Regions from separate parts of the Proteus appendicitidis genome, predicted to be linked through region 1. Evidence: predicted binding sites of a transcription regulator. Region 1 holds the regulator's gene; each other region holds the start of a gene.
What was found. Region 1 encodes PurR, which represses purine synthesis genes. Its sites were predicted from a motif close to CANGCAAACGTTTGCNTG; they were not measured.
Positions count from the first base shown of each region.

Region 2: a site for PurR is predicted at 1,956-1,973, ahead of rbsD (D-ribose pyranase). Genes of this name have one in related genera too.
Region 3: a site for PurR is predicted at 1,388-1,405, ahead of QQS39_RS02110 (NCS2 family permease). Genes of this name have one in related genera too.
Region 4: a site for PurR is predicted at 1,640-1,657, ahead of purM (phosphoribosylformylglycinamidine cyclo-ligase). Genes of this name have one in related genera too.

Region 1 covers NZ_CP127389.1:1,715,797-1,719,018, forward strand. The annotation lists gene punR (DNA-binding transcriptional activator PunR) at 1-752, shown strand, start outside; gene purR (HTH-type transcriptional repressor PurR) at 779-1,804, opposite strand; gene cydH (cytochrome bd-I oxidase subunit CydH) at 2,073-2,156, shown strand; gene sodB (superoxide dismutase [Fe]) at 2,294-2,872, opposite strand; gene QQS39_RS07990 (sulfite exporter TauE/SafE family protein) at 3,156-3,222, opposite strand, start outside.
Region 2 covers NZ_CP127389.1:779,552-782,773, reverse strand. The annotation lists gene dxs (1-deoxy-D-xylulose-5-phosphate synthase) at 1-1,644, shown strand, start outside; gene rbsD (D-ribose pyranase) at 1,984-2,403, shown strand; gene rbsA (ribose ABC transporter ATP-binding protein RbsA) at 2,411-3,222, shown strand, end outside.
Region 3 covers NZ_CP127389.1:424,110-427,331, reverse strand. The annotation lists gene QQS39_RS02110 (NCS2 family permease) at 1-1,240, opposite strand, end outside; gene QQS39_RS02105 (MFS transporter) at 1,987-3,174, opposite strand.
Region 4 covers NZ_CP127389.1:2,379,629-2,382,850, forward strand. The annotation lists gene uraA (uracil permease) at 1-753, opposite strand, end outside; gene upp (uracil phosphoribosyltransferase) at 862-1,488, opposite strand; gene purM (phosphoribosylformylglycinamidine cyclo-ligase) at 1,720-2,760, shown strand; gene purN (phosphoribosylglycinamide formyltransferase) at 2,774-3,222, shown strand, end outside.

The DNA of each region.
Region 1 (3,222 bases):
GCCGTCACCGTGATGTAGAATTAACCGATGCAGGTAAAATTTTCATCAAAGAAGCACGATCTGTTATCAAAAAAATGAATGACACTCGGCATCTTTGTCAACAAGTTTCTAATGGGTGGCGCGGTCAATTTAGTATAGCAGTTGATGGCATTGTTAAACCTGAAAGAACACAACAACTTATTCTCGATTTCTACCGCCATTTTCCTGATATTGAGCTGTATGTCTACCCTGAAGTGTTTAATGGCGTATGGGACTCTTTAGTTAATGGTCGTGTTGATTTAGCAATTGGTGCAACAAGAGCCTCACCAATTGGTGAACGTTATAGTTTTAGAGATATGGGATTTATGCCTTGGCGCTGCGTTTGCCATGTTGATCACCCTTTAGCGAAAGCACAACATCCATTAACGGATGATGAGATGCGCCCTTATCCTAGTTTATGTTTAGAAGATACCTCACGCAGTTTACCAAAGCGTGACACTTGGGCGCTCAATAATCAGCGTAGAATGGTTGTCCCGACATGGGATATGGGGCTTGAATGCTTGTTAGCGGGATTATGCGTAGGAATGGTGCCTTGGCACCGCGCTGAGCCTTTAATTGAACAAGGTAAGCTGGTTACTTTACAACTAGCACAACCATTGCCAGACAGCCCATGCTGCCTGACGTGGGTAGATAAAAGTGAATCACCCGCTTTGACATGGTTGCTAGATTATCTTGGAGATAGCCAAACCTTAAATGAGGAATGGCTTCGCTAGAAATCAGATAGCTGAATAAATCTGAATTAACGACGGTAGTCAATAAAAGGACCGTCAGCAACTGAACGGCGCTCAACTAATCGTGGATGAACTTCGATTGTTTGGGCGTCTTCGCGTTTATTGACGATGCGATCAAGCAACATTGATAATGCCATTTGACCTAAACGTTCTTTTGGCTGGTGGACGGTCGTTAGTGCGGGTGTAAAATAACGTGCATTACGAATATTGTCGTAACCCACAATAGAAATATCGAAAGGAACGCGCAGACCAAGTTCATCCGCAGCACAAATTGCGCCCATCGCCATCACATCACCACCACAAAAAACAGCAGTAGGGCGATGTTTTTGATTTAGCATTTGGTACATGGCTTTATAACCCGACTCTGGCTCAAAGTCGCCTTGTACAATCCACTCATCTTTTACTGTGATTTTTGCTTCTTCCATGGCTTTTAAGAAACCTTGTAAGCGACCACCACCAGTATTACGTTCTAATGGACCAGGAATAATACCAATATCACGATGACCACGCTCAATAAGGTAACGACCTGCAATATAACCACCATGGAAAGCATTATCGATAATGGTATCTGTAAAGTCACCACGCGCTTTGCCCCAATCCATGACAACCATTGGAATATTACGATAGCCCTCTAAAAGTGTAAGAAGGTGATCGGGATATTCAGAACACATGACTAACAATCCATCAACACGTTTTTGTGCCAGCATCGCTAAATAGGCTTTTTGTTTATCAAGGTTATTATGTGAATTACATAAAATCAGTGTGTAGCCTTTGCTATAACAACTATTTTCAACCGCTTCAATCACTTCAGCAAAGTAAGGAGCCTCACTGGACGTGGCTAACAGGCCAATAGATTTGGTGTGATTGACTTTTAAACTACGCGCAACGGCACTAGGCGAATAATTTAATTCTTTTATAGCGGCCCAAACTGCTGCCCGTGTGTTCTCAGCAACAAAACGTGTTTTGTTGATCACATGAGAAACAGTCGTGGTTGATACGCCTGCGCGTTTTGCCACGTCTTTTATTGTTGCCATGGTGTGGAAAACTCCTGACCTTCATTGGTCTCTTTTATCTAATTTTATGGTTTAACTGCCAGTATAGTCATACATAGGGCAAACACTGGCAATAATTTAGCGATTAGCTGTGAATTTTGTATGATCTAGCTCAAAAGTGAAAGTATTAATCAATGTTATAAATTGTGCACTGGTCGCTATTTTAGCAAATATTGATATGTAATAATAATTAACCATGACAATGTTATGGTTAAAAATGTGTATTATAATCATTTTGAGGGAGAAATAGATGGATACGGATCTGAAATTTGGTTTGAGTACAGCAGTAGCAGCGCTTGTTATGATCGTTTTATTTTCGACTATGTTGTTCTAATCACCGCTTTATAAAATATCCGATCAATTTAAATAATAGATTATCGAATATCTGAATATAACAAAGGGCTGAAGGCCCTTTGTTATTTTGTCACCAAAAATGAATCTCAATCACTCACCTTTGATTATCACGCTCTATTAAGCAAGGTTAGCTTCAACAAATGACCAGTTAACTAATGCCCAGAACTCTTCTAAATATTTAACGCGCGCATTACGGTAGTCGATGTAGTATGCATGTTCCCATACGTCTACTGTTAACAGTGGTTTGTCTGCGCCTGAAACTGGCGTTGCAGCATTAGACGTATTAACAATTGCAACTGAACCGTCGGCTTTTTTAACTAACCAAGTCCAACCTGAACCGAAGTTTTTAGCTGCCGCATCATTAAATTGCTTTTTGAACTCTTCAAAAGAGCCAAATGCTTTGTTGATAGCATCAGCAATTTTACCTGTTGGTGCGCCGCCTGCGTTTGGTGCTAAGCAGTTCCAGTAGAAAGTGTGGTTCCATACTTGAGCAGCATTATTAAAGATACCACCATCAGTAGATTTGATGATTTCTTCTAAGGATTTGCTTTCTAAATCAGTACCTTTAACCAGATTATTTAAATTGGTTACATAGGTTTGGTGGTGTTTGCCGTAGTGATATTCTAAAGTTTCTTTAGAGATGTGTGGCTCAAGAGCATCTAACGCATAAGGTAATTTTGGTAATTCGAAAGACATTGCGTACTCCTTTAAACTATCTATTTCGGGTTTTGTGCCTAAAATCATTCCATCAAAATCATTTGAATTGATAGAATGAGGCAAATGAATCACTAAGTTGTTACTATTTTGCTAATTATTTTAACAAAAATCTGTTGAAATAACAGCTAAATATCTTTTATCTATAGATATAAGCCATATAGATTAATTATACTCATAAGAGTATATCCCTCAGAGTTACTCGTAAAGCAGTAAAATATTGACTGTGATCAGAGTCGGTATCTTCTAATTGTATATTTTCTGCTTACTCCATTATTAGTGTATACATCATTTTCACGACCACTAAGAATAAGAATAGTGCAAATATTTGG
Region 2 (3,222 bases), 940 kb from region 1:
ATTTGGGATGTGGGTCATCAGGCCTATCCTCATAAGATCTTAACAGGTCGCCGTGACCGCATTGATACTATCCGTCAAAAGAATGGGTTACACCCCTTTCCTTGGCGTGAAGAGAGCGAATACGACAAACTTTGTGTCGGTCACTCTTCAACCTCTATCAGTGCTGGTTTAGGTATGGCTGTCGCCGCCGAACAAGAAAAGCTGAACAGAAAAACAGTTTGTGTGATTGGTGATGGTGCAATTACTGCGGGTATGGCTTTTGAAGCAATGAATCACGCAGGGGATATTGAACCAGATATGCTCGTTGTACTTAATGACAATGAGATGTCAATTTCAGAAAACGTTGGTGCATTGAATAATCACCTTGCACAATTGTTGTCTGGCAAACTGTATACCACCTTGCGTGAAGGTGGAAAAAAAGTCTTTTCTGGTATTCCACCCATTAAGGAATTACTGAAAAAGACCGAAGAACATATTAAAGGTATGGTTGTTCCAGGCACTATGTTCGAAGAGTTGGGCTTCAACTATATCGGCCCTGTTGATGGTCATGATGTTATTGCGTTAGTACAAACACTCGCCAATATGCGTGATCTAAAAGGTCCTCAGCTTCTGCATATTATGACTAAAAAAGGTCGTGGCTATGCCCCTGCAGAGCGTGATCCTATTAGCTGGCACGCTGTACCTAAGTTTGATCCACAAGCTGGTACATTACCTAAAAGCCCGAATGCACGACCTACATTTTCCAAAATTTTTGGTGACTGGCTATGTGAAGAAGCCTTAACCGATCCAAAACTCATGGCGATTACCCCGGCTATGCGTGAAGGCTCTGGTATGGTGCGTTTTTCAAAAGAATACCCATCACAATACTTTGATGTTGCGATCGCAGAACAACATGCCGTTACCTTTGCAGCAGGTTTAGCTATTGGTGGTTATAAGCCGATTGTTGCGATCTACTCAACATTCTTACAACGCGCCTACGACCAAGTGATCCACGACATTGCCATTCAAAAACTCCCTGTTTTATTTGCTATCGATCGTGGTGGTATTGTGGGCGCAGATGGGCAAACTCACCAAGGTGCTTTTGACCTCTCATTCTTACGCTGCATTCCTAATATGGTCATTATGGCACCAAGTGATGAAAATGAGTGTCGCCAAATGCTTCATACCGGTTATCACTATCAAGATGGCCCTGTTGCCGTACGCTATCCAAGAGGCTCTAGTGTTGGGGCGCAATTGCAACCACTGAATCCACTGCCTATGGGTAAAGGCATTATTCGTCGCCAAGGCAAAGGCATCGCAATTTTGAACTTTGGTACATTACTACCAGAAGCGTTAGAAGTGGCTGAAAAACTTGATGCAACTGTAGCTGATATGCGTTTTATTAAGCCTCTTGATAAATCACTTATCCTTTCTCTGGCTGAACAGCATGATATGTTGGTAACACTGGAAGAGAATGCCATTATGGGTGGTGCTGGCAGTGGTGTTAATGAATTACTCATGCAAGAGCGTTGCTTAGTACCTGTCTTAAACTTAGGTATACCTGATCTGTTTGTACCACAAGGTGGACAAGAAGAGATCAGATCTGACTTAGGATTAGATGCAGCAGGTATTGAGAAATCGATTAAAGCTTATCAAGATAACTGATTGAATTAAAATGATTAAAAAACCTCTCCTAATTAAATACAGGAGAGGTTAATATATTTTCTAAGCTGTCTTTTATATACTGGTTTACGTCTTCATACCCCATATTGCCGCCCCATTACAATCTTGTTAGCCATCACATTTTTATGTAATTCACTGAAAATAACCACTTCCCTTCTTGAATCCATTCAGCGTTAATTTATTCAATCAGTTAGATTTTTCTTTCTTTTTGCCTGCCAACGAAACGTTTCGATCACGCTCACAATCTGAATAAATCAGACTTGTTTTCCCACCTTTCTTTTCTACTATGTAGACAGCGAAACGTTTCGCTGAGGAGGGAACATGAAAAAAGGTGTATTACTTAATAGTCCTATTTCGAGCGTCATTTCACGTTTAGGGCACACTGACAAAATCACTATTGCAGATGCCGGATTGCCTATTCCCCCCTCTGTTGAACGTATTGATCTTGCTCTTACTCAGGGTATTCCTGACTTTATGTCAGTCTTGCAAACCGTTACTCATGAAATGCAAATCGAAGCGGTGATGCTGGCGGAAGAAATTAAAACCATCAATCCTTCTCTGTTTAATGAAATCATCTCTTACCTTCATTTATTAGAACAAGAGCAGAAGAAACCTATTCAAATCATATATGTTTCACATGAAGCATTTAAAAAGCAACTCACTGAAAATAGAGCTGTTATCAGAACCGGTGAATGTACGCCTTATGCCAATATTGTGTTGTTTTCTGGTGTGACTTTTTGAGGGCAATATGAAACCTTTACTTGAACTTAAAGATATTGATAAGTCATTCCCCGGTGTAAAAGCACTATCAGGTGCAACTTTGCGAATTTACCCTGGCCGAGTAATGGCTTTAGTCGGTGAAAACGGGGCAGGCAAATCAACACTGATGAAAGTACTCACTGGGATCTATAAAAAAGATGCTGGCGAAGTGATTTATCAAGGTGAAAGTTGTGCTTTCAATGGTCCCAAATCTTCCCAAGAAGCAGGAATAGGTATTATTCATCAAGAGCTTAACCTTATTCCAGAATTAACCATCGCAGAAAATATCTTCTTAGGTCGTGAGTTTACACGCGCTTTTGGCGCTATAGATTGGAAGAAAATGTATGCAGAGGCTGATAAGTTATTAGCCCGATTAAACCTTGCTTACAGTAGTCATCGTTTAGTGTCTGAATTATCGATTGGTGATCAGCAAATGGTTGAAATCGCCAAAGTGCTTAGCTTTGGTTCCAAAGTGATTATTATGGATGAACCCACGGATGCCTTAACGGATACTGAAACAGAATCGCTGTTTAGTGTTATTCGTGAGCTAAGAGATCAAGGCTGTGGCATTGTTTATATCTCACACCGCTTAAAAGAGATCTTTGAGATTTGTGATGATGTAACAGTGTTGCGAGACGGTCAGTTTATTGGTGAAAAACCTGTTGCCTCATTAAAAGAAGACACTCTGATTGAAATGATGGTGGGCCGTAAGTTAGAAGACCAATACCCCCGTATTAATATCCCTCAAGGAAAAACCAAACTTAACGTCATTAACCTCAGTGGTGAAGATGTTCACGATGT
Region 3 (3,222 bases), 1.3 Mb from region 1:
AACAGCCGAAACCTAACATAATGCCAGTGACGATATTACAGGTTAAAACAATAAATACAGCACATACCATGCCTGACATTGCATCAACAAAATCACTGAAATCTAACTTAGTAACGTTACCTAACATCAATAAACCCACATACATTAACGCAGGTGCCGTTGCATAAGCGGGAACTAAATAAGAGAGAGGCGATAAGAAAAGGATCAGTAAAAATAGAATACCGACTACTGTTGCAGTTAACCCTGTTTTACCACCAGCAGCCGTTCCTGCGGCTGATTCAACATAAACTGCGGCGGGTGCTGCACCAATAACCCCGGCAAAAATGCTACTGACAGAGTCAGAAGTCAGCGCTTTTCCACCATTAATAATTTGCCCGCGTTTATCTAATAAATTTGCTTGACCCGCAACCGCACGAATAGTCCCTGTGGCATCAAAAATGGCTGTCATCACTAACGCAAGCACACTTGGTAATACTAAAGGCTGTAAGGCACCTTTAATATCCATTGCAAATAATAAAGAAAGCCCCTCTTCACCTAATTGAGGCATTTTAAAGATGCCTTGATATTTCACATTAGGATCAAAAATAAGACCAATAATCGAAATCGCCACAATCACTAATAGCACGCCACCGGGTACTTTACGTTTTTCTAATCCGAAAATAGCGGCCAATCCTGCAAGTGACATCAGAACAGAAAATGAGGTAAATTTGCCCATTGCGACAGGTAAACCATCAAATGGGTTTTTAACCACTAATCCAACACTGTTTGCTGCGATTAAAAGCAGAAAAAGCCCAATCCCTATTCCTGCACCATGTGCAATACCAATTGGAATATTTTTTAAGATCCAAGTGCGAATGCCCGTTAGTGAGAAAACGGTGAATAAACACCCCATTAAAAATACGGCACCTAATGCAACGGGCACAGAGATGTTTTGTCCCAACACCAAGCTAAAAGCGGTAAATGCTGTTAATGAAATAGCACAGCCAATTGCCATAGGAAGGTTTGCCCACAATCCCATTAGAAGAGAGCCTAATCCCGCGACTAAACAGGTTGCAATAAAAACCGCTGTATGTGGAAAACCGGCTTGCCCTAACATGCTAGGAACAACAATAACGGAATACACCATAGCCAGAAATGTCGTCAAACCCGCGATCATTTCTTTGCGAACAGTTGTGCCGCGTGCTGTAAGTTGAAAATAGCTATCCAGTTTACCTGTGCTTGCTGATTGATTAGCAGACATTACATTCCTCTGACATAAAAACGGTTCACTCTCCAAAAAACGAAAACGATTACGTACCAATTAAAATAACCTCTTATCGATAAAAAATCTTAAGAGGGAGTCAAAAGCAAACGTTTGGTTTTTCGTGTGGATTGAGTGAGAGAATTTGACGCAAACGATTATCTGGTGCTTTTAGGGTAAGAATCAAGCGAAAAAATATATTTTTAATAAAAATGTCATAAAAAGATAATTTAAAGTTAGAAAAAAAGAAAAAGAGGAAAGCAGTTACCTACTTTCCTCATCATTCTACTTTTGTACAATCATCCAATATCATGTTTATCTCACAGTAGAAAAATAACTTAATTGATTGTTTTTATTGAATTTATATTAAACGTTATGATAACTAGGTATATTTATCTATTATTAGTAACTTTAATAAGTTACTTAAATAAATAATACCTCCCGTTCCCAATGTGTGGCGATTAACGATTTACAGTATTCATTATTTTTTACCTGAAGATAACGTCATCTTCTACTTCTAACGTTAGATGAATAGGCGCAGTTTTAGCAAATAATTTTCCGTTTTTCATAAGCACTTCTAGATTATTCTTAATAAGTTTTAAAATAAGTACAATTACGAAAGATAATTACAATCATTTAAAAAAAACAATAAGATAAATTTTTAGTATTTAGAAATCGAGAGAAGGAAGGCTTCCTCTATCGCATTCCTTTCAGCCTAAATGGAATACGATAGAGAAAACATAATATTAAGATGAGCTACTATTGAGTGCTTCAACACCTAAGTTCCAACGATCCATCGTTGACACTAAGAATAAACCTGTCATAGCAACCAACAAGAATGGCAGTGAAGATGAAGAAATTTCTGACATCGCGCCAGCCAGCAAAGGTCCTGATAAATTACCTATTCCCCATAACATCGCAGCCGACGCATTAGCAACCATGAGATCATTGCCTGAGAAATATTGCCCTATTTGTACCAACGCAATGGTGTATATCGCACCCGCTGTTGCACCCAATACCAGCAATAAAGGCCAAATCAAAAATGTATGAGACATCGTGATAGGTAATAATAAGCTTGCTAGTAAAGTCACTACACCACAAATTCGATATAACCGTGTTCTATTCATATGATCCGCAAGCCAGCCAAATGGCATTTGCATAATGGCATCACCCGCTAAAATAGCGCTTATCATCATGGCGGCAATAGCTTCCGTGTGTCCCATACTTAGACCATAAATAGGAAACATAGAAAGTACGGTTCCATCAAAAAAAGCAAAGAAAATAATGCCACCGCAAATTGCTGGCGCGACTTTAACAAAGCGGATAATAGAAAAATTAGGCTCTTGCGTATCTTTTGGTAATTTATCGCCTGTTTTCTGATCCATCATTAAAAACAGGACAATAGAGATAATATGAATAAAGACACTAATTAAAATAGGTGTCTTATCTGCGACGCCATAAAGCGCAATAATTGAAGGTCCTAATAACTGGCTAATAGTAAATACCGTCGTATATACCGCTAAAATTCGCCCTCGTTTATTATCAGGCGAAAGCTCATTAATCCACGTCTCACCTAAACAAATCATCACACCACTAGCAATCCCAGTGATAAGTCGTAAAGGAAATAACAACTCTAAAGGTAAGCTCCCCATTAATGGTAATAGGCTTATCGCAGAAACAATGGTTGCTAATAACATGGCAAAGCGTTTGCCAATCCATTGCACAATACGCCGAGCAAAAGGCGAAATAATTAACATCCCAATAGCGGGTGCAGCGGAAATAAGCCCAATGATAGATTCACTAATACCCACTAAATTAAGGCGCAGTGCCACCATAGGAATAGTTAATCCGATAACAATCCCGATAACGCCAATACTTACCGTGATAGTTGTTATCGCAAAAACTTCAGATTGGCGATAATTTTGATGTGACATATTATTTTGTTTCTGTGAATAACAGAAACCTCTGTAATAAAAGGAAGG
Region 4 (3,222 bases), 660 kb from region 1:
ATTTGCTGTGACAACGAGGTGTCCAACGTGCTCAGCAATAACCACTAATGCGGCAGGTAGGATAATAAAGATAGCACTCCATTCAAAACGCGGTGAATAGAATGTCGGTAATGCAAACCAGTTTGCTTCTTTAATAGGAGTAATATCAACAACGCCCAAGAAGAAAGAGAGTGCATAACCAGCTAATACCCCAATAAGAATAGGAATAATAGCAAGGAATCCTCTAAACATCACAGAGCCTAAGATAGTCACGCCTAAAGTCACCATAGAAATAAGCAGTGTTTGACTATCGACCGGTGCATCTGCACTTGGTAATAATCCTGCCATTCCTGCAGCGGTTCCTGCTAATTCCAGCCCGATGACGGCAACGATTGCGCCCATTGCCGCAGGCGGAAACATCACATTAATCCAGCCTCGCCCTGCTATTTTGACAATACCTGCAACGATACAAAACAACACACCACAGACGATGAATCCCCCAAGTGCTAATTCATACCCTAAAGGTAACAATAAAAGCACAGGTGAGATAAACGCAAAACTTGAACCTAAATAAGCAGGAATGCGTCCTTTACAAATAAAGAGATAAAGCAGGGTTCCGATCCCGTTAAATAATAATATTGTTGCCGGATTAACTTTAAATAAAATAGGCACAAGTACGGTAGCGCCAAACATTGCAAACAGATGTTGAAGACTCAACGGGATTGTTTGTAATAATGGTGGGCGCTCTTCTACCCCGATTGCACGACGAGTCATGCTTACGACCTCTCTTTAATATGAATGTGAAATTGGTTTGTATATTTTTTACTATAAAACAAGATAATAGGTTCAAAAAAAAGCCGACTATCAAAGTCGGCTTAATTATTATTTTGTACCAAATATCTTATCACCAGCATCGCCAAGACCTGGAACGATGTACCCGTGCTCATTAAGATGGCTATCAATAGATGCAGTATATAATTCCACATCTGGATGAGCTTCTTCTAATGCCTTAATACCTTCTGGAGCAGCAACCAGTACTAATACTTTAATTGAAGTACAGCCCGCATTTTTTAATAAATCAATTGTGGCAATCATAGAGCCGCCTGTTGCTAACATAGGGTCAACAACAAGAGCCATACGCTCTTCAATATTGGATGCTAATTTCTGGAAGTAAGGGACAGGTTTTAATGTTTCTTCATCGCGGTAAACGCCAACTACACTGATTCGGGCGCTAGGAATATTTTCTAATACTCCGTCCATCATCCCGATACCTGCACGGAGGATAGGAACTACTGTGATTTTTTTTCCTTTAATCTGTTCTATCTCTACCGAACCACACCAACCTTCTATTGTTACCGTCTCTGTTTCTAAATCGGCGGTAGCTTCATACGTCAGTAGACTGGAAACTTCTGAAGCCAGTTCACGAAAGCGCTTAGTGCTTATATCATGATCTCGCATCAGCCCCAATTTATGTTGAATGAGTGGGTGTTTTACCTCAACGATCTTCATAATTTCTCCTAATGTACGACGCAGCCTGACAAAAAAATCGCGAGATTATACCGCTTTTTTGCCAACATTCCATCGTTTTTCTATTGATATTGATCAAACGCACAGCTTTTAACCACACCAACATGAATAATTGTGACCTATAAAGAAGATCCTCGCAAACGTTTGCTTTGCCTGTTAGAATAGCATCCGCACACATTTTTTCTTAACAGCAACTTGCCGTGAGGGCTCTACGTGACTAACAAATCCTCTCTCAGCTATAAAGATGCCGGTGTCGATATTGATGCAGGTAATGCTTTAGTCGATCGTATCAAAGGTGTAGTAAAAGAAACCCGCCGTCCTGAAGTTATGGGGGGTTTAGGTGGTTTTGGCGCACTTTGTGCAATCCCATCTAAATACCGCGAACCTATTTTAGTTTCAGGCACAGATGGCGTAGGAACTAAACTTCGCCTTGCGATGGATTTAAATCGCCATGATGACATCGGGATTGATTTAGTCGCAATGTGTGTCAACGATTTAATTGTTCAAGGTGCAGAACCCCTTTTCTTCCTTGACTACTATGCCACAGGAAAATTAGATGTCGATACCGCAGCACGCGTAGTAACAGGTATTGCAGAAGGTTGTAAGCAATCTGGTTGTGCGTTAGTCGGTGGTGAAACGGCTGAAATGCCAGGAATGTATCACGGTAATGATTATGATATCGCAGGCTTTTGTGTCGGTGTGGTTGAAAAATCAGAAATTATCGATGGTAGCAAAGTTAACGCTGGCGATGCGCTAATCGCTTTAGCATCAAGTGGCCCTCATTCTAATGGTTATTCATTAGTCAGAAAAATTCTTGAAGTCAGCAATACAGATGCAGAAAACACCTCATTAGGTGATAAATCACTAGCTGATCATCTGTTAGCGCCTACTCGTATTTACGTAAAATCACTCCTGTCATTAATTGAAAATATTAATATTCATGCTGTGGCACATATTACAGGTGGCGGATTCTGGGAAAATATTCCTCGTGTGTTACCTGAAAATACGCAAGCGCGTATTGACAGTAAAAGCTGGGAATGGCCACCCGTTTTTAAATGGTTACAAGATGCGGGACAAGTCAGCACACATGAAATGTATCGCACCTTTAACTGTGGCGTTGGCTTATTAATCGCCGTTAACCCAAATGACGTTGAAAAAACATTAGCACATCTTGCTGAGTGTGGTGAAAACGCATGGTTAATTGGTGAAATTGCGCCACAAGCTGCGGGTGAAGCACAAGTTATTATTAACTAATGAAAACATGTGAATGAAAAATATTGTCGTCCTCATCTCAGGAAACGGCAGCAACCTACAGGCGATTATTGACGCCTGTAGGGCAAATAAAATCACGGGTAATGTGGTTGCTGTCTTAAGTAATAAAGCTAATGCGTATGGTCTTGAACGGGCAAAACTTGCTGATATTCCAGCATACTTTGTTGATCCGACTCTCTATGATGATAGAGCCGATTACGATAAAGCATTAATTGAACAAATCGATGCTTATCAGCCCGATATCGTCGTTTTAGCCGGTTTTATGCGTATTTTATCGCCTGATTTTGTGACTCATTATCAGCATAAATTATTAAACATCCATCCTTCTTTGCTGCCTAAATATCCCGGATTACACACTCATCGCCAAGTTTTAGCGAATAAAGACGCTTTTCATGGCGTTACCGTCCATTTTGTTACCGAAGAACTTGATGGTGGCCCCATGAT